Regions from separate parts of the Methylobacterium sp. 1030 genome, predicted to be linked through region 2. Evidence: predicted binding sites of a transcription regulator. Region 2 holds the regulator's gene; each other region holds the start of a gene.
The links. Region 2 encodes LexA, which represses DNA repair genes until DNA is damaged. Its sites were predicted from a motif close to TGTTCNNNNTGTGTTCNG; they were not measured.

Region 1 (5,087 bases), on a different contig from region 2:
GCGAGGCCCGGCAGGGTCTCGGCCGTGGCGGCGAAGCGCAGGTCGGCACTCAGGCGGCCGCCGAACGGGCCGCCGGCCAGGGTGGGGAGCGCCGCGCCGTCGAGGCTGCCCGAGCCCGAGACCGAGGCGCCGGCCCCGAGCCGGGCGATCGTCACCGAGCCCGCGAGGCGGCCGCCGGCGAGCTTGCCGGTCAGGTCGCGCAGGGTCAGGCCCGCGTCGGCGAGGCCGAGGGCAGCGGTCGCGTCGGTGGCGACGAGGCCGCGGCCGAGATCCAGGCTGGCCACGCGGGCGTCGAGCGACAGGGCCGGGTGGGCGGTCGGCGGGCCGAACGCGCCGTTCGCCCCCGGCGGGATCACCAGGGCGGCCGCGAGCTGCGGGATCGACAGCCGGTCGAGGGCGAGGCGGCCGTGCAGGGCACCGCCTGCCGACCGCAGCAGCGTCCCGTTCACCCCCGCGCCCGCGACCGTGCCGGCGAGCGCGGCGGCGGCCTCGCCCTGCTGCCGCGACAGCGTGACGGTGAGGTCGGCCGGCCACGCGCCCGGTGCCAGGGTCGCGGCGCCGGCCAGCGTCAGGAACGGCGCCAGATCGGCCGTCTCGCCGCGGAGCGTGCCGCCGGTGGGGACGAAGTCGGGACCGACCAGGATCGGGCGGCCCGTGGCGAGGCGCAGGCCCGCGACCGTGCCGCTCGCCGTCAGGGCAAGGGACTGGCCGTCCGGCCGCTCGGCGGTCAGCCGAAGCTCGGCAGGTTGCTGCAGGCCGGCGAGGTCGGCGCGGCCGAACCACGGTCCGGCCCGCGGCGCCGTGAGGGTGGCGGTGCCGCCCTCGATCCGCGTGCCACGGCTCGCGAGCGTCAGGTCGAGGGTGCCGCCGCCGGCGCTGCCCCGGGCCTGGGTCCGCAGGGCCGCGGCCGCGCCGCCCTCCCGGTCGAGGGTGACGGCGAGGTCGAGGGGCGCGTCCCGCAGGAAGGCGGGCAGCAGGCGGATCTCGCCCACCCAGACCCGCTCGAGCAGGCCAAGCAGCGGCGCCGCCGCCGGCGCCTTGAGGCGCCCGGAGACGCGGCCGGTCCCGTCCGCGCCGATCTGACCGGACAGCCGGGCGCTGGCGCCGGCGAGGTCGGTGACGTCGAGGCTGTCGACCGCCAGGCCGGCGCCGTCCGACTGGATCCGCGCCGCGATCGTGCCGGTACCGGAGCCCGCGGTGCCGAACCGGACGTCCTTCGCCTCGAGCGTCAGGGCGAGGTCGGTGTCGCGCAGGGTGCCGAGGGTCGTCCCGAGGGGCGGCAGGCCGGCGATGTCGAGGCCGGTGGCGCGGATCTGGGCCTCGAACCGCCCGCGCTCGGCGCCCTCGGCGGCGGTGTAGCGGGCGTTCCCGGTGATCCGCGCCGGCCCGAGGCCGAGGCGCATGTTGCGCAGGGATAGGCCGGTCCCGGCGGCCGACAGGTCGGCGGCGGCCTCGATCTTCCGCCCGTCGAGGAGCGCGACGAGCGGCCCCTCGGCGCCGAGGCGGCGCAGGTAGCGGCCGAGCGCCTCCGAGTCGGGGGCGGCGAGCGCCACCGGGCCGGAGAAGCGCAGCGGCGCCGTCTCGACCTGCCCGCTCGCCGTGACGGTGGACTCGGCCGGGCCGGTCACCGCGAAGCGGCGCAGCAGCAGGCCGCCGGCCCGCTCCAGGGTGCCGGTGAGGGCGAGGTTCGACCATTCCTCGCCGCCCAGCACGGCGCTGCCCACCGTGAGGTCGAGGTCGAGCATCGCCGGCAGGCTGCCCGTCGAGCGCGGCAGGCCGCGGGCGATCAGGTTCTGCCCCTCCGCCGAGGCCAGGAAGGCGTCGAGGTCGAGGCGGCGGGCGTCCAGGGTCAGGCCGGCGCGCCACTGGCGCAGGTCGAGCCGTCCGGTGCCGCCGAGCCGCAGGGCCCGGCCGCCGGGGTCGATGGCGAGGTCGACGGCCTCGAAGCGCACCTGCGTGCCCCGGGCCTTGAAGGTGCCGGCCAGCGAGAACGGCAGGTAGGCGCCGGCCGCCTGGGTCGGCGGCCCGACGACGAGGCGGGCGGAGCCCTCGGCCTCGACCTGGGCGCCGCCGGATTCGGCGGGGACGAGGCCGAACCGCGCGTCCGCCTCGAAGCGCGGCGTCGCGTCGCCGCCGCCGGAGATCTTGGCGGCGAGGCGCCCGTCCGGTCCCGGCGTGCCGCTGACCGCCCGGAACGGGACGCCGCCGCTCGTCCCCTCGATCCGCCAGGGCCCGACCAGGGCCGGCGCCTGCAGGCGCAGGTCCTGGACGTAGAGCTGGTCGGTCCGCCCGGTGGCGGGGACCTGCGTGGTGACGAGGAACTGCTGGATGTGCAGGTTCTCGATGGCGAGGTCGCGGTCGCGCAGGGCCCCGCCGAAATCGGGCGGCAGCTTCAGCGTGTCCGGGCCGGCGACCGGGAGCTTGATCTCGGCCCGGCCGATCCGGGTCTCGGTGAAGCGGAACTCGCCCTTGAGGAGCGGCGCCAGGGCGATCTCGGCCTTGACGAACCGGGCATCGAGGCTGGGGCGGTCCGGATCGGCGCCGAGGTGGAGGCGGTCGACGCGCAGCCGCGGCGACGGCAGCAGGCGGACCTCGATCCGGCCGTCGGTCCGGACCGGAACGCCCAGGGACCGGGCGAGCGCCCGCTCGACGAGCCCGCGATGGGCCTGCCAGTCGACGAAGGGCGGGACCGCGAGCGCCGCCACGAGAACCAGGATGACGGCGCACGCCAGCGCGGTCAGAAGATCACGCAATGGTCCCGTTCCGCACCATCTCTGCGCGAGGCCGCGACCTCACCGGGCCGCCGTGCCCCGCGTGCCCCCGCGAGTCAGTCGCCACGGCCATAGCACGATAAGCCGCCGGGGGCGCCAGCGGCGATGCCACGGTCCCGAGCGGCGGTCGGGGCACGCGCGAGGTTCCTCGGGCATCCCGGGCCCGCGGCCTATGGATCGCGCGATCGGCCGCGGAACGCGACCAGCCCGAAGGACGCGGATCACCCCGGCGCGGACAGCCGCGCTTCATGGCTCCGCGCCCCCGCCGCGGCGCGAACGGCCTCGACGCCGTTCGCGATTTGGTCCAGGGAAGCGGGATGCAGAACCGCCCGCATCCGCAACCCACCGGGGACGGCGCGCCCGCCACGTCCATCGCCGCCCGCGCCATGGGCGCCCTCCGGCGCGACGCGGCCGGCTACCTCGAGGGGCTCAACCCCGAGCAGCGCCGCGCCGTCGAGACCACGGAGGGCCCGGTCCTGGTGCTGGCCGGCGCCGGCACCGGCAAGACCCGGGTGCTGACCACCCGCATCGCCCACCTGATCGCCACCAACCGGGCGCGCCCCTTCGACATCCTGGCGGTGACCTTCACCAACAAGGCCGCCCGGGAGATGAAGCACCGGATCGGCGCGCTGATCGGGCCGGCCGGAGAGGGCATGCCGTGGCTCGGCACCTTCCACGCCATCGGCACCAAGATCCTGCGCCGCCACGCCGAGCTGGTCGGGCTGAAATCCGACTTCACCATCCTCGGCACCGACGACCAGCTCCGGCTGATGAAGCAGGTCATCGCCGACCAGAACGTCGACGAGAAGCGCTGGCCGGCCCGGGCCCTGTCCCACGCCATCGACGGCTGGAAGAACCGCGGCCTCGGCCCCGAGCAGGTGCCCCCGGGCGAGGCCTCGGCCTTCGCGTTCGGCAAGGGCGGCGCCCTCTACACCGCCTACCAGGCCCGGCTGGCGACGCTGAACGCCGTCGATTTCGGCGATCTCCTGCTGCTCTGCCTCAAGCTCTGGCGGGAGAACCCCGACGTCCTGGCCAATTACCAGGACCGGTTCCGCTACATCCTGGTCGACGAGTACCAGGACACCAACGTCGCCCAGTACCTGTGGCTGCGCCTCCTGGCGCAGTCCCGGAAGAACATCGCCTGCGTCGGCGACGACGACCAGTCGATCTACGGCTGGCGCGGGGCCGAGGTCGACAACATCCTGCGCTTCGAGCACGACTTCCCGGGCGCGGTGGTGGTGCGCCTGGAGCGCAACTACCGCTCCACGGGCCACATCCTGGCCGCCGCCTCCGGGCTGATCGCCAGGAACGAGAGCCGCCTCGGCAAGACTCTGCGCACCGACGACGAGCCGGGCGAGCGCGTCACCGTGACGGGCGCGTGGGATTCCGAGGAGGAGGCGCGGATGCTCGCCGAGTCGATCGAGTCCCTCCAGTCGAAGCAGCATCCCCTGTCGGAGATCGCCGTGCTGGTGCGGATCTCGGCGCAGATGCGCGAGATCGAGGACCGGTTCGTCCAGCTCGGGCTGCCCTACCGGGTCATCGGCGGCCCGCGTTTCTACGAGCGCGCCGAGATCCGCGACGCGCTGGCCTACCTGCGCGCCACCGTGAACGTCAGCGACGACCTCGCCTTCGAGCGGATCGTGAACACGCCCAAGCGCGGCCTGGGCGACGCCACCCTGCAGCAGCTCCACACCTACGGCCGCGCCAACCGGCTGCCTCTGCGCATCGCCGCCGCGCGCCTGTGCGAGACCGACGAGCTGAAGCCCCGGGTCCGCTCGACCCTGCGGGCGCTGACCGAGAGTTTCTCGCGATGGGCGCGGCTCGCGGAGACGCAGCCGCACAGCGAGGTCGCGCAGACCATCCTTGAGGAGTCCGGCTACACTGAGATGTGGCAGAAGGACCGCTCCGCCGACGCCGCCGGCCGGCTGGAGAACCTGAAGGAATTCGTCCGCTCCATGGAGGAGTTCCCCGACCTCGCGGCCTTCCTGGAGCACGTCTCCCTGGTGATGGAGGCCTCGGAGGCGGAGGGCGCCGAGCGGGTCTCGCTGATGACGCTCCACGCCGCCAAGGGGCTCGAGTTCGACACCGTGTTCCTCCCCGGCTGGGAGGACGGCCTGTTCCCGAACCAGCGCGCGCTCGACGAGAGCGGCCGGGCGGGCCTGGAGGAGGAGCGGCGCCTCGCCCATGTCGGGCTGACCCGGGCGCGCAAGCGCGCGAAGCTGTCCTTCGCGGTCAACCGGCGCATCCACGGCCTCTGGTCCTCGACCATCCCGTCCCGGTTCATCGACGAGTTGCCCGAGACGGCGGTCGACGTGG
Region 2 (5,087 bases):
CCGCCGAGGAGCTCGGCATACTCGGCCGTGTGGATCGTGACCTTGGTGGTCATCATCGTGGCCGGGCGCACGAGCTGGTTGAGGTCGCGCACCACGAACATCCGCGTGTGGCCCTGGACCTGCCCCATCATCGACGCGAAGGCCTGACCGACCGGGCCGCGCACCGAGCCGATCAGCACCTCCGGCATGGCGTCGGTGTACTGGCCCTCGGCCGCCAGCACCGTGGCCTCGCCCGTGCGGAACCAGATCTCTTGCATGTTCGAACTCCACCTGATCGGAGCCCGCGGGAGACATCATCGGCGGCCTCGCGTCAATCGCCCCGAAGCCGGCTCCCATCCCGGCCGCCCCTGCCCTCGCCCGCGCTGCGGCGCGGGCGCGGACCCGTGCCGCCCCGCGTCGCCGCGATGCGGCCGCCGGCATCCGCGACGGCGCGCATCTCCACCCCTGCGCGGCCTGTGGCCTTGAGGAACGCGGACAGGCGAGGCAGGGAAGATCGGAGCGCGGCTCCGGGAGCGGTCCCGGGCCTGGCCGTTCCGGTGGGCGCGCGGCGCCGTGCCGGGCATGCGGGAGGAACACGATGGCGGAGAGCACGGACCGGGGCTCCGGCTGGAGCCTTCAGGCGAGCGCCGTGCCCGACGGGGTGCGCCTGGAACTCGCCCTCGCCGACCTCGGCGGTGCGCCGGTCACCGCCGCGATCGTGCTCGACCGGACGGAGGCCCGGGCCTTCGCCCGCGCCCTGCTGGCCGCCGCCGGCGACGCCGCGGAGCGGACCTTCCCGAAGCCGGGCGCCTGAGGACGCGCCGCCGGCCGGTCAGCGCACGCCGAGGCCCGGATTGCGGCCCGGCAGGCGGGGGACCACGGTGCCGCGCTTCTCGATCGGCGCGTCGCAGGCGTAGGCGAACTCGGTCTTCAGCGGATCGAACACGGTCTCGCCGGTGATCCGGCAATCCTCGCGCACGGTCTCGTCGAGATAGGCCCGGGCGGCGGTGCGGAAGCGCTTCACCCGGGTGGCGCCCGGCTCCGGATCGATCCGGACCTCGCTCAGGTTGCAGCCGGTATACTCGCGCAGGGCGTTGGACACGATCAGCATCCGGCGCAGCTGCCGGTTGTCGTAGACCTCGTAGGGCTCCTTGCAGCCGATCGTGACGACCTGGGGAGTGAGCGCCACGTAGTTCCGCGAGATGTAGGAGAATCCGGTGGTGCAGCCGGCGAGGCCGAGGGCGGCGAGGCCGAGGGGCAGCAGAGCTGCGGGTCGTCGCATCCTCGTCATTCCAAGAGGGTCCCAGCCCGCACCCCGGATCCGCCGCCTTCCCGGCGGGGCGCCGCGATGCATTGAAACGGCTCCGCTTGCGCCGTCAATGCGTTTCTCGACCTTCTCCCGCGGGCGCGCCCGCGGCGCGCCGAGCCGAGCGGTGCCGCTCTTGCGGAACACTTGCGGAACGTTTAACCTGTTCGTGATTTGTTTCGGAGACCGTCACGTGGCGGTCCGCCAAGCCGCGAGTCCCCCGTCGATGCTCACGCGCAAGCAGCTGGACCTCCTGCGATTCATCCAGAGCCGGATGCAGGAATGCGGTGTCCCGCCGTCGTTCGACGAGATGAAGGATGCCCTCGATCTCAAGTCGAAATCCGGCATCCACCGGCTGATCACGGCGCTCGAGGAGCGCGGCTTCCTCCGGCGCCTTCCGAATCGGGCGCGCGCCATCGAGGTGATCCGGATCCCCGAGAGCCTGACCCAGGCCGCTCCGGCGACTCAGGCCCCCGCCGAGCCGCGCCGCTTCACGCCGAGCGTGGTCGAGGGCGGTAAGTCCAAGCAGCCGCCGGCCCCGGCGAGCACGCGGATGATCGACGAGTCCGGCCGCGCCATCTCGATCCCGGTCATGGGCCGGATCGCGGCCGGTACCCCCGTCTCGGCGATCCAGAACCAGAGCCACGCCATCACCCTGTCGCCGGACTTCGTGGCCGGCGGCGAGCACTACGCCCTCGAGGTGCGCGGCGACTCGATGGTCGAGGCGGGCATCCTGGACGGCGACCTCGTGGTCATCCGCAAGCAGGAGACGGCCAATACCGGCGACATCATCGTGGCGCTGATCGACGACGAGGAGGCGACGCTCAAGCGCCTGCGCCGCCGCGGCTCGTCGATCGCCCTCGAGGCCGCCAACCCGGCCTACGAGACCCGCGTGCTCGGGCCCGACCGGGTCCGGATCCAGGGCCGCCTTGTGAGCCTCGTCCGCCGCTACTGAAGCGGCTCGGCCGGCGCGTCGCCGGGGGCGAGGTCTCCGCCCGGCGCGGCGTCGGCCTCCGGCGTCGCGGCGACCCCGTCCTCCGCGGGGCGGTCGCCCGGCTCCGCGGTGACCGGCCGCGGCGGTCCCGGCCCGCGCCCGGCGGCCGGCCGCCAGGGCACGGCGCGGCCGTCGTCCCGGGCGTAGCGCGCGGCGAAGCCGTCGCCGTCGGTCCGGAGGGCCACGGCCCCGCGGGCGGCGAGGACGCGCCGGTCGATCACCAGCGGCCCCGTGCAGGTCGGCGGCGCCGCGAGGCCCGTGATCAGCACCGCGGCGCGGGCGCAATCCTCCGGGAAGGCCCGCCGGTCCCGGACCAGGGCGACCGCCCGCCCGTCCGGCAGCCGGGCGGTGCAGCCGAGCCGGTCGCAGCGCCCGCTGCCGGACCGGACGATCAGCCCCGCGGACCGCCGCCCGTCGCCGTCCGCCTTCAGCCACTGCTCGAGGACGAAGCCCGAAGGGCTGCCGAGGGCCGCGAGCCGCCCGTCCGGGCCCCTCACCGCGGCCCCCGCGCCCTGCCGGTCGACGTAGAGGTCGTAGTGGTTGGGCCGGGCCGCGAGGACGAGCCCGAGCAGGACCGGCGGCACGGCGAGCCAGCGCAGGCGCGAGGCCGGCAGCGTCCCCAGCAGCAGGCCGGCGGTCAGCAGGGCGAGCGCCCCGGCGCCGAAGGCCGGCAGCACCAGGACCGCCCGCTCGAACCCGGCGATCCAGTCCGAGATCGCCAGCATCCCGGCCACCGCCTGCCCCATCAGCCACCAGACCGGCCGGTCGAGGGCGAAGGGATAGGCGAGGCAGCCGATTACCGCGGCCGGCATCACCACCAGGGAGACGAGCGGCAGGGTCAGGGCGTTGCCGACGAGGCCGAAGGGCTGGACCGTCTGGAAGTGGTAGGTGGCGAAGGGGGCCGTCGCGACCTGCGCCACCAGGGTCGTGGCCAGGGTCCCGGTGATCGCCGACAGGCCGGTCCCGACGAGCCGCCCGATCCGCCCGGCCCCCGGGCGCACGAGCAGCCGCCCGTCGATCAGCCGCGCGCAGGCGATCAGCCCGGCCACGGCGCCGAAGGACATCTGGAAGCTCGGGCCGAGCAGGCCCTCCGGCTCCCGGGCGAGCGCGATCAGCGCCGCGAGGGCGAGGTTGCGCATCGACAGGGCCGGCCGGTCCACCAGGATCGCGCCGAGCATGATCAGGGTCATGATCAGCGAGCGCTCGGCCGCGATGTCCCAGCCCGAGAAGGCGCAGTAGGCGGTGACGCCGACCATGGCGAAGCCGGCCGCGATCTTCTTGATCGGCCAGAGCAGCGCGCAGAGCGGCACCGCGGCGAGGAGCGCCCGCACCAGCCAGAACACCACGCCGGCGGCCAGCACCATGTGGAGGCCCGAGATCGACACCACGTGGTAGATGCCGGCGGCGCGGAGCGCGTCGTTGGTGGCCGGCCCGATGAGGCCGCGCTTGCCCGTCACCAGGGCCGCCGCCACCGCACCCGCCTGGCCGCCGGCGGCCTCCGCGATCCGGCGCGTGAGCCCGTTGCGCGCCGCGTCGAGCGCAGCGGCGAGCCGCAGGCCCAGCGGCGGCGGCCCGGACGGTTCCCGGACGGTGACGGTGCCGATCAGCGAGCCCACCGCGCCGATCCCCTGGAAATAGGCGTCCCGGGCGAAGTCGTAGCCGCCGGGCCGGGCCGCCTCCGGGGGCGGAAGCAGCCGGGCCGTGGCGGCGACGCCGTCCCCGGGACGCGGGATCGGCGTCTTCCGGAACGAGACCCGGACCCGGGCGGGCCGCGCCTCCGGCGCGAGGCCGGCGAAGCTCTCCACCCGGATCACCAGCCGGGCGCCCACCTCGCGCTCGTCCAGGGCCTCGACCGTTCCGACGAGCGGGCCGATCGTGGTGCGGGTGAGGATCGGTGCGGCGACCTGCGAGACCCGCCAGGTCGCCGCCGCGAAGCCGAGGAACGCGGCCGCGACCGCGAGCGCCGCCGCCAGGGCCGCCGGCCGCGCGCCGAGGACGGGGACCGGCGCCAGCGCGAGGCCGGCCGCGATCAGGGGGGCGGCGAGGCTCGGCGCGCCGTCGGCCGCCGCGAAGTAGACCAGGATCCCGCCGCCGAAGGCCACCGCCAGCCAGGGGAACAGCCGGCGCTGCTCGGCCTCGCGGGCGAGGCCGGCGACGACCCAGTCGCGGAGCGCCGGGAGGGCGGCCGGGAGGGCGGCCAAGAGGGCGGCGGGAAGGGCTCGGGCGCGCGGGCCGATCAGCGCGACCGCGCCGTCCGCCCGCCTCGCGCCGATCCGCCGCATCGCCGCCGCCCCGCTCCGCGCGACCTGTCGTCGGGGCCGTGCGATTCTGCGGGCGATTCTTAACGCATCCGCCGGCCCGTGCTACAGCGGGTTCTTCGTGCTACGGGCGCCCTGTCGAGCCCCTCGCCGCTCCGCCGCCCCTTCGCCGTCCGTCGCGCCCCGTCCGCGACCAGCCCCGGAACATACCGGACCGATGTCCTCAGCCGTCGTCACGCGCTTCGCCCCCTCGCCCACGGGTTACCTGCATATCGGCGGGGCCCGCACGGCCTTGTTCAACTGGCTCTACGCCCGCCACACCGGCGGCACGATGCTGCTGCGCATCGAGGACACCGACCGCGAGCGCTCCACCAAGGGGGCGATCGACGCGATCCTCGACGGCCTCTCCTGGCTCGGCCTCGACTGGGACGGCGACGTGGTCTTCCAGTTCGCCCGCGCCGAGCGCCACCGCGCGGTCGCCGAGGAGCTGCTGGCCGCGGGCCGCGCCTATCACTGCTACGCCACCGCCGAGGAGCTCACGCAGATGCGC
Region 3 (5,087 bases), on a different contig from region 2:
TGTCCGCCATGGCGACCTTCACGGCCAGAGCCTCGGGTTTCAGCCGCTTGCCGCCGCAGGCGGCGCAGGGCGTCTCGCTCATGAAGCGCCCGATCTCCTCCCGCACGGCGTCCGAGTCGCTCTCCTTGTAGCGGCGCTCCAGGTTCGGGATCACGCCCTCGAACGGCTTGTTGACCGTGTACTTGCGCAAGCCGTCGTCGTAGGCGAAGCGCACCGCCTGCTTGCCCGAGCCGTAGAGCACGATGGCGCGGGCCGTCTCCGACAGGCTCTGCCAGGGGACGCCCGTCTTGAAGCCGAAATGCTCGGCGAGCGCCTCGAGCGTCTGGCCGTAATAGGGCGAGGTCGACTTCGCCCAGGGGCCGACCGCGCCGCGCTTCAGGCTCAAGCCAGGGTCGGAGATCACCAGCTCGGGGTCGATCCGCATCTCGTGGCCGATGCCGCTGCAGGTCGGGCAGGCGCCGAACGGGTTGTTGAACGAGAACAGCCGCGGCTCGATCTCCGCGATGGTGAAGCCTGAGACCGGGCAGGCGAAGCGCGACGAGAAGGTGACGGTCCGCGGCGCCTCGCCCTCGGGGGCGTCGGCGAACACGATCTCGGCGACGCCGTCGGCGAGTTCCAGCGCCGTCTCGAAGGACTCGGCGAGCCGCGAGCCGATATCGGCCCGGACCACGATCCGGTCCACCACCACGTCGATGTCGTGCTTGAACTTCTTGTCGAGCTTGGGCACATCGTCGATGGCGTAGTATTCGCCGTTCACGCGCAGCCGCTGGAAGCCTTTCTTCTGATATTCGGCGATCTCCTTGCGGTACTCGCCTTTCCGCCCGCGGACCACGGGCGCCAGCAGGTAGAGCCGGGTCTTCTCCGGCAGTTCCAGCACCCGGTCGACCATCTGCTGGACGGTCTGGCTCTCGATCGGCAGGCCGGTGGCCGGCGAGTAGGGGATGCCGACCCGCGCCCAGAGCAGGCGCATGTAGTCGTAGATCTCGGTCACCGTCCCCACGGTCGAGCGGGGGTTCTTCGAGGTGGTCTTCTGCTCGATCGAGATCGCCGGCGACAGCCCGTCGATCTGGTCGACGTCGGGCTTGGACATCATCTCCAGGAACTGGCGGGCATAGGCCGAGAGCGACTCGACGTAGCGGCGCTGCCCCTCCGCGTAGATCGTGTCGAAGGCGAGCGACGACTTGCCCGAGCCCGAGAGCCCGGTGAAGACCACGAGCTTGTCCCGCGGGATGGTCAGGTCGACGTTCTTGAGATTGTGCTCCCGGGCGCCGCGGATCGCGATGACCCGCCGGTCCTCGACGGGGGCCGGCGCGGCGTCGAACAGGGCCTCCAGCTTGGCGTCGATGGCGGCTTCGTTCCGCGCGCCGGGGGAGCTGGATTTCGCGCGAACCGGCTTGGACTCGGGCACCTTGGACTGGGGCGCCTTGGACTGGGGCGCCTTGGCCGTCGCCGGGGCTTTCGGAGCCGTCTTGGAAGGCGCTTTGGCGGCAGCTTTCGGTGCGGCTTGGGCAGCACCGACGCGGCTTGCGGCACGACTTCCAGCTTGGGCTTTGGCCATGAGGGCGGCGGTCTTTCGAGGCGTCGACCGAGGCATCGACGAAATCGGACGGATTCGCGCGCGGGCCAGCCGCCGCTCCGGCTCATGTCGAGCCCGAGGGGGCCCGCGGCAAGATGCGGCCGGCGGGACGCAGGCCCGTCATGCGCCGCCCTTGCTAGAACGAAACGCGTACGTCGGCAACCGCTCGGTGAACGCGCGACCGTCTTCGCGAGCGCAGCGAAGCGATGACGCGGTGGAGCCAGCGGCCGCGATCGGAGTCCGGTGGCCCCAGCTTCGCCGTAGCTCGATTCGCCAAACCTTGGCCCACCTTCGGTGTTGCACCGCGGGCGCCGAGATCCACGTCGCCGTATCCCGCCCTCAGATCCACATCCCGACAGGTATCGATGCCAGCATGCGACGCGACCGATCCGGCCGCCCTCCGCGGTTCCGACGACCGCACGGCCACCCAGCAGCGCCTGTCCACGCGGCTGCTGTTCCTGATCGTGGGCATCGCCAACGCCACCTGGGCGCCCCTGGTGCCGCTGGTGAAGGACCGCGCCGGCCTCGACGCGGCGGGGCTCGGCCTGCTGCTCCTCACCTTCGGCGTCGGCTCGATCCTGGCAATGCCGAGCGCCGGGGCCGCGGCCGCGCGGCTCGGCTTCCGGCCGGTCCTGCTCGCCGGCACGCTCGCGATCGGCCTCGCCCTGCCGGTGCTGGCCGTGGGCTCCGGGCTCGTGCCGCTCACCGGGGCGCTGCTGCTGTTCGGGGCCGGGATGGGGGCGGTGGACTGCGTCATGAACCTGCAGGCCGTCGCGGTGGAGCGCGCCGCCGGGCGCCCGATGATGTCGGGCTTCCACGGTCTCTACAGCCTCGGCTGCATCCTGGGGGCGCTGCTGGCCAGCGTCCTGATGGGCACCGGCCTGGGCGCCGGCTGGAGCGTGCTGATCCTGGTCGCCGGCATCGTGGCCCTGTTCGCGGCCGCCTGGCCGGGCATCCTTCCGGCCGGCGGGACAGGGGGAAGCGGCGGGCCCGCCTTCGCGCTGCCCCGCGGCCCGGTGCTGGTGCTGGGCCTGCTCTGCTTCGTGGTGTTCCTGACCGAGGGCTCGGCCCTCGACTGGAGCGCGGTGTTCCTGATCCAGCAGCGCGGGCTCGATCCGGCCTGGGCGGCGCTCGGCTACGCTTCCTTCTCGGTCACCATGACGGCCGGCCGGCTCGGCGGGGATGCGATCGTGGCCCGCCTCGGCCGGCGGCCCGTGGTGATCCTCGGCGGCCTGCTGGCGGCGGCCGGCCTCGCGCTCTCGGTCGTCATCCCGGCCTGGGAGGCGGCGCTCGCCGGCTACGCCCTGGTCGGGGCGGGCTGCGCCAACATCGTCCCGGTCCTGTTCACGGCGGCGGGGCGCCAGACCGCGATGCCCGCGCGCGTGGCGGTGCCGGCGGTGACGACGCTGGGCTATGCCGGGGTGCTGGCGGGGCCCGCGCTGATCGGCTTCGCCGCGCAGGCGCTCGGCCTGCCCGCGTCCCTGCTGATCGTGGCGGCGCTGCTCCTCGGCGTGGCGGCGGCCGGCCGGTCCCTGCGGGTGTGACCCCTCACGCCTCGGCGTTGCGCGCCATGAAGGTGGCGGGCGTCCCGTCCTCCGGGTTCACGAAGACGATGTCGGTCGGCGCCCGCCGGGGCGTGTCGATCGACAGGAACACCACCGGGTCCCCGGGCTCGAGCGCCGGCATCGCGTGGACCGTGCCCTTCTCGAAGAACAGGAGCTGGCCCGGGCCGAACGCCGTCTCGGCGGCCGGATCGCCCAGCCAGACCCGGCCGCGGCCCGAGAGGCAGTAGAGGTACTCGTCGCAGGTGGCGTGATAGTGCGGCGGGGTCGGCCGGTAGACCCGGAACACCCGGGCGCTCGCCGCCTCCCGGTCGGTCAGGTAGGTGTCGACCAGGAGGGTCTCGGCGCTGTCGGGCAGACCCGCCGCCAGCGCCGTCACGTCGAAGAGGCCGGTCCCCGCCGCGTCCGCCATCACGTCCTCCTCAATCGGAAAACCCTTCGAGCACGATCTTCCCCCTGGCGCGCCCGCTCTCGACCAGCGCGTGGGCGCGCCGCAGGTTCGCGGCGTCGATCTGCCCGTAATGCTCCCCCAGGGTGGTGCGCAGGCGCCTGGAATCAACGAGGCGGGATATCTCGTCGAGGAGCGCCCCCTGGGCGGCGATGTCGGCGGTGGCGAACATCGAGCGGGTGAACATGAACTCCCAGTGCAGCGACAGGCTCTTGCGCTTGAGGAGCCCGACGTCGAGGCGCTCCGGATCGTCGATCAGGGCGAGGCGGCCCTGCGGGGCGATCAGTTCCACGATCGCGGCGAGGTGGGCGTCGGTGCTGGTCGTGGAGAAGACGAGGCCCGGCGCGCCGATCCCCAAGGCCGCCACCTCCGCCGCCAGGGATCTGGAATGGTCGACCACGTGGTGGGCGCCGAGGTCCCGGCACCAGGCCGCCGTCTCAGGCCGCGACGCGGTGGCGATCACGGTGAGGTCGGTGAGTTCCCGGGCGAGCTGGATCGCCACCGAGCCGACGCCCCCCGCGCCGCCGACGATCAGGATCGCCGGGGCCGCGCCCGGCACCGGCTTGTCCCCGTCGAGCCGGTCGAACAGGGTCTCCCAGGCGGTGATCGCGGTGAGCGGCAGGGCGGCGGCCTGCGCCCAGTCGAGGCTCTCCGGCTTGTGCCCGACGATGCGGGCATCGACGCAGTGGAACCGGGCGTTCGTCCCCGGCCGGGTGAGGTCGCCCGCGTAGAACACCGCGTCGCCCGCGGCGAAACCCTGGACCTCCGCGCCGGCGGCGACGACGGTGCCGGCCGCGTCCCAGCCGAGCACCTTGGTGCCGCCTTCCTCCGGCTCGGCCCGCCGCCGGACCTTGGTGTCGACCGGGTTCACCGAGACCGCCTCGACCTTCACCAGCAGGTCGCGCGGGCCGGGCTCGGGCTGGGGCAGGTCGAGATCGACCAGGGCCTCGGGATCGGTGATCGGCAGGGACTTGCGGTAGCCGACGGCGCGCATGGTGATCTCCTCGGAGTGTCGCCGCAGGAGATGCCGCCCGCCTTCACGGGCCGCAAGTACGCACATAAAACGCCACTAGTGCCGGAAATGATACCGTCGGAGACAGCCCATGCCCCGCACCCGCCGCCACACGGGCGCCTGCAGCCCCGGCTGCGCCGTCGAGGCGACGCTCCGGCTCATCGACGGCAAGTGGAAGGGCGTGATCCTCTACCACCTGCTGGAGGGGACCCTGCGCTTCAACGAGATCCGGCGGCGCCTCGCCAGCGTGACCCAGCGCATGCTCACCAACCAGCTGCGCGAAATGGAAGCCGACGGTCTGATCACCCGGACGGTCTACGCCGAGGTTCCTCCGAAGGTGGAATACAGCCTGACCGAGCGGGGGCGGTCCCTCGATCCGGTCATCCGCGCGCTGAAGACCTGGGGTGATCTGCACGCGGAATTGGCAGATACGACTCAAAACGCCGCCTGATTGGGCAAACCGGTGCCGAATATGGGCGCGACCACATA
Region 4 (5,087 bases), on a different contig from region 2:
GGATCCAGAACGGGGCCGCGGCCGGGCGGGTTAAAACCGGGGCGCGAGAGGCCAAAAACGAATTGCCTCCGGCGGGCGGTCCGTTATCTCGGGCTGCAACGCCCCGGACGGGGCGGCGAGCGGGAGTCCAACGATGCCGAAGGCGATCCGGGTCTACGAGTACGGCGGTCCCGAGGTGATGCGCTTCGAGGACGTGCCCCTGGCCGAGCCGGGCCCCGGGCAGATCCGGGTCAGGCAGGCCGCCATCGGCGTCAACTTCATCGACATCTACTTCCGCACCGGCGCCTACAAGTCCCCGCACATGCCCTACACCCCCGGCAAGGAGGGCGCCGGCACCGTCACGGCGGTGGGCGAGGGCGTGACCCAGTTCAAGGCCGGCGACCGGGTCGCCTACGGCTCGGTGGCGGACGGCTGCTACGCCGAGGAGCCGGTGATCCCGGCCTCGGCGGCCGTGCCGATCCCCGACGGGGTCGACGAGAAGACCGCCGCCGCCATGATGCTCAAGGGCCTGACCGTCGAGTACCTGCTGCACCGGACCTACGCGGTGAAGCCCGGCGACACGATCCTGTGGCAGGCCGCCGCCGGCGGCGTCGGCCTGATCGCGTGCCAGTGGGCCAAGCACCTCGGCGCCACCGTGATCGGCACCGCCGGCAGCCCCGAGAAGGCGGAGCTCGCCAAGCAGAACGGCTGCGACCACGTCATCCTCTACCGCGAGGAGGACGTGGCCAAGCGCGTGCGCGAGATCACCGGCGGCAAGGGCGTGCCGGTGGTCTACGACGGCGTCGGGCAGGCGACCCTGATGGGCTCCCTGGACAGCCTCGCGCCGCTCGGCCTGCTGGCGAGCTTCGGCTCGGCCTCCGGGGCGATCACCGGGCTCGACCTCGGCCTGCTGGCCCCGCGCGGCTCGCTCTACGTGACGCGCCCGACGCTCGCGACCTTCTCGTCGAACCGCGCCACCCTGGAGGAGGCGGCCGCCCGCCTGTTCAAGGTGGTCCGCGACGGCGCGGTGAAGATCGCCGTCAACGCCACCTACCCGCTGGCCGAGGCGCAGCAGGTGCACCGCGACCTCGCGGGCCGGGAGACCACCGGCTCGATCGTGATGCTGCCGTAGGGACCGACCGTGACGCCCGGCAACGCCGACCTGCTCCTCGTCGTCGACGTGCAGGTCGACTTCCTGCCGGGCGGGGCGCTCCCCGTCCCGGGGGGCGACGCGGTGATCGGCCCGATCAACGACCTCCAGCACCGCTTCCGGCACGTGGTGCTGATGCAGGACTGGCATCCGGCCGATCACGTCTCCTTCGCCGAGACCCATCCGGGGCGGGCCCCGTTCGAGACCGTGACGCTGCCCTACGGGCCGCAGGTGCTGTGGCCGCGCCACTGCGTCCAGGGCAGCCCCGGGGCCGCCTTCGCGCCGGACCTCGCCACCGACCGGGCGAGCCTGGTGGTGCGCAAGGGGCTGGATCCGCGGGTCGACAGCTACTCGGCCTTCCTGGAAGCCGACCGGGCCACGCGCACCGGCCTCGCCGGGGCGCTCCGGGAGCGCGGCATCACCCGCGTCGCCGTGTGCGGCCTCGCCACCGATTTCTGCGTCGCCTGGAGCGCGCTCGACGCGCGCGACGCGGGGTTCGACGTCCTCGTGGTGGCGGACGCGGTGCGCGGGATCGACGTGGACGGGTCGCTCGCGCGGGCCTGGGCGCGGATGGAGGCGGCGGGCGTCCGCCGGATCGCCGCGGCGGAGATCGGCTGAGGGCGTGCGGGGACCGGGAGGCGAACCGCCGCACGCCGCGCGGGAGACCGGCCCCGCGCCGACGCGTTGGCCCGACATCAGCATCCGACAGGAGCCTGCATGTCATCCAAGCACCCGAAGACCGACACGCCCACGGACGCCGACCTCAAGGGCAATCCTGGGATCGGCACCTCGAAGGGGATGAGCGGCGCCGACCCGGCGGATCTGCAGGCGGATTCGACCTTCGAGGGCGACGTCGACAACGAGACGAAGCTCGACGGCGGCGTCGACCCGAACCACCGGCCGCGCAAGAACGCGTGACCGAGAACGCGTGCCCGGATGCCCGGGCCGGCGCGGCCCGGGTCGATCTCAGCGACTGCGCGCCGGCGCCTTCGGCCGCTGCGGTGCGGGGGCCGCGGGCTTGGCGCTCGGGCCGCCTGCCGGAACGTAGACCTGGGCCGGGCTCGCGGTGTAGCCCCGGAGCTGGGCCGCGTTGGCGGCCCCGAAAGCGGATGTGCCGTCCGCGCGGGCGGCGCCCGCCGCGATGGCCGATAGAAGCGCGGCGGCCAGGGCCAAGCGGGCGTGCTTCGGCATCGACAGGGTCCTCGTGTTCACGCGGGCTCGAGAAACCCTGATCTGGACCGGATCGCTCCGCCCTGCGATCGACCCGGCCTTCCCGACGTGCGGAACCGCACAGGCGCCGTGTCGTGCATGACGGCGGCGGCTCCATCGCTTTCCGGTTGATCGCTTCCCCACCGTCGTCGTTGCGAGTGGAGCGAGGCGATCCAGGGCCAGCGCCACGCTGACCGATGTCCTGCTGCCCGGGGTCACTTCGCTGCGCCCGTGATGACGGAGCGTGGGCCTGCCCCGGAGGCCGTGTCAGAGCGCCAGCCCGAGCTGGAACGGCGCCTCGGGCGCGTCCTGCGCGAAGCCCGACAGCGACACCCCGATCAGCCGCGCGCTGCGGCGCAGGGGGAACAGGCCGGCGAGCAGGTCGAGGCCGATCCGCTCCAGGGCGGCCCGGTCGGCCACCGGCACGGCGAGGGACTTCGCCCGGGTGACCTGCGCGAAATCGGAGAACTTGAGCTTCAGGGTCACGGTCCGGGCGCGCATGCCCTTGGCGTCGGCGCCCGCCCAGACCTTGTCGAACAGCGGCGCCAGCCGGGCGGCCAGGACCTCGAAGGCGGCGGTGTCGTCCGAGAAGGTGGTCTCGGCCCCGATCGACTTGCGCACCCGGTGGGCGCGGACCGGCCGCGCGTCGATCCCGCGGGCGACCGCGTGGTAGTAGGCGCCCGCGGAGCCGAAGGTCTCGCGCAGGCGCTCCGGCGTCCAGGCGCGCAGATCCGCCCCGGTCTCGATCCCGAGCCGCTTCATCTTCGCCTCGGTGACCGGGCCGACGCCGTGGAACCGGCCGATCGGCAGCGCCGCCACGAAGTCCGGCCCCATGGCGGGGGTGATGACGAACAGGGCGTCGGGCTTGCGGTGGTCGGACGCCACCTTGGCGAGGAACTTGTTGTACGAGACCCCGGCCGAGGCGATGAGTCCGGTCCGTTCCAGGATCTCGGCCCGGATCGCCTTCGCCACGGCCGTCGCCGTCGGGAGGCCCTGGAGGTTCTCGGTGACGTCGAGATAGGCCTCGTCGAGGGCCACCGGCTCGATGATGGCCGTGTGCCGGGCGAAGACCGCCCGGATCTCCTCGGAGACTGCCCGGTAGACCTCGAAGCGCGGCTTCACGAACAGCAGGTCCGGGCACAGCCGCCGCGCGGTGGCCGACGGCATGGCGGAGCGGACACCGAATTTTCGGGCCTCGTAGCTCGCAGCGGCCACCACCCCGCGCTCCCGGGAGCCGCCGACCGCCAGCGGCCGGCCGCGCAGCGACGGGTCGTCGCGCTGCTCCACGGAGGCGTAGAACGCGTCCATGTCGATGTGGATGATCTTTCGGAGCGCGACCTCCGGATCCATCGCCGCCTCGGGTCCCGACCAAGTTCCTGATCTGTTCCGAAAGACCGCGCGGGGCGGGCGGGGTCAAGCCGCGCCGGACGCGGCGTCAACAGGAGTCCGGTCCGCGCCCGTCATCGCGAGCGCAGCGCGACGTTCCCGAGCGCAGCGCATCCCTGGATTGCCTTCGCTGCGCTCGCAAAGACGGGGTCTGCCGTCAGGCGACGCTGCCGTAGAGGTCGTAGGCCTCGGCCCGGTCGATCTTCACCGTGACGATGTCGCCGACCCGCACCGGGCGCCGGAAGGCGGCGTGGACATTGCCGTCGATCTCCGGCGCGTCGGCCTTGGACCGGCCCCGCGCCACCCCGCCCTCGACGGAATCGACGATGACGGGCAGCCGCTTGCCGACCTTGGCCCGCTGCAGCCGGAGCGCGATGCCGTTCTGGGTCTCCATGAACCGGCGCTTGCGCTCGGCCTTCACCGCCGGCGGCACGAGGTCGCCCAGCGCGTTGGCGGTGGCGCCGGCCACCGGCTCGTACTCGAAGCAGCCGACCCGATCGAGCTTGGCCTCCTGCAACCAAGCCAGCAGCTCCTCGAACTCGGCCTCGGTCTCGCCGGGGAAGCCGACGATGAAGGTCGAGCGGATCGCGAGGTCCGGGCAGGTATGCCGCCAGCTGCGGATCCGGTCGAGCTGGCGCTCCTGGTTGCCGGGGCGGCGCATGCGCTTGAGCACGGAGGGGCTCGCGTGCTGGAGCGGCATGTCGAGGTAGGGCAGCACCTTGCCCTCGGCCATCAGCGGGATGACCTCGTCCACGTGCGGGTAGGGGTAGACGTAGTGCAGCCGCACCCAGGCGCCGAGCTCGCCGAGTTCCTTGGTGAGGTCGTAGAACTTGGCGCGGACCTGGCGGTCGCGCCACGGGCTCTCGCTGTAGCGGATGTCGACGCCGTAGGCGCTGGTGTCCTGGCTGACGACCAGCAGCTCCTTCACGCCGGCCTTCACCAGCTTCTCGGCCTCGCGCAGCACGTCGGCGGCGGGGCGGCTGACGAGGTTCCCGCGCAAGCTCGGGATGATGCAGAAGCTGCAGCGGTTGCTGCACCCCTCCGAGATCTTCAGGTAGGCGTAGTGGCGCGGGGTGAGCTTGATCCCCTGCGGCGGCACGAGGTCGAGGAACGGGTCGTGGGCCGGCGGCACCGCCTCGTGGACGGCCGCCACCACCGACTCGTAGGCCTGGGGCCCGGTCACCGCCAGGAGGTCGGGGTACTTCTCGCGGATCTCCTCCGGCTGCGCGCCCATGCAGCCGGTGACGATGACGCGGCCGTTCTCCGCCATGGCCTCGCCGATGGCCGAGAGCGACTCCGCCTTGGCGGAATCGAGGAAGCCGCAGGTGTTGACGATCACCACGTCGGCGCCGTCGTGCCGCCG

Region 1: a site for LexA is predicted at 3,061-3,078, ahead of ABIC30_RS01060 (ATP-dependent helicase). Genes of this name have one in related genera too.
Region 3: a site for LexA is predicted at 1,714-1,731, ahead of uvrA (excinuclease ABC subunit UvrA). Genes of this name have one in related genera too.
Region 4: a site for LexA is predicted at 3,710-3,727, ahead of dinB (DNA polymerase IV). Genes of this name have one in related genera too.

Annotation. Positions count from the first base shown of each region.
Region 1 covers NZ_JBEPKM010000001.1:223,534-228,620, forward strand. The annotation lists gene ABIC30_RS01055 (AsmA family protein) at 1-2,753, opposite strand, end outside; gene ABIC30_RS01060 (ATP-dependent helicase) at 3,089-5,087, shown strand, end outside.
Region 2 covers NZ_JBEPKM010000022.1:12,038-17,124, reverse strand. The annotation lists gene fae (formaldehyde-activating enzyme) at 1-257, opposite strand, end outside; gene ABIC30_RS26245 (hypothetical protein) at 578-793, shown strand; gene ABIC30_RS26240 (hypothetical protein) at 812-1,261, opposite strand; gene lexA (transcriptional repressor LexA) at 1,512-2,240, shown strand; gene ABIC30_RS26230 (ComEC/Rec2 family competence protein) at 2,234-4,561, opposite strand; gene gltX (glutamate--tRNA ligase) at 4,755-5,087, shown strand, end outside.
Region 3 covers NZ_JBEPKM010000008.1:52,868-57,954, reverse strand. The annotation lists gene uvrA (excinuclease ABC subunit UvrA) at 1-1,558, opposite strand, end outside; gene ABIC30_RS13055 (MFS transporter) at 1,942-3,120, shown strand; gene ABIC30_RS13050 (cupin domain-containing protein) at 3,125-3,550, opposite strand; gene ABIC30_RS13045 (zinc-binding alcohol dehydrogenase family protein) at 3,561-4,580, opposite strand; gene ABIC30_RS13040 (winged helix-turn-helix transcriptional regulator) at 4,690-5,049, shown strand.
Region 4 covers NZ_JBEPKM010000008.1:156,208-161,294, reverse strand. The annotation lists gene ABIC30_RS13455 (quinone oxidoreductase family protein) at 134-1,111, shown strand; gene pncA (bifunctional nicotinamidase/pyrazinamidase) at 1,121-1,747, shown strand; gene ABIC30_RS13445 (hypothetical protein) at 1,847-2,047, shown strand; gene ABIC30_RS13440 (hypothetical protein) at 2,096-2,341, opposite strand; gene dinB (DNA polymerase IV) at 2,606-3,688, opposite strand; gene rimO (30S ribosomal protein S12 methylthiotransferase RimO) at 3,882-5,087, opposite strand, start outside.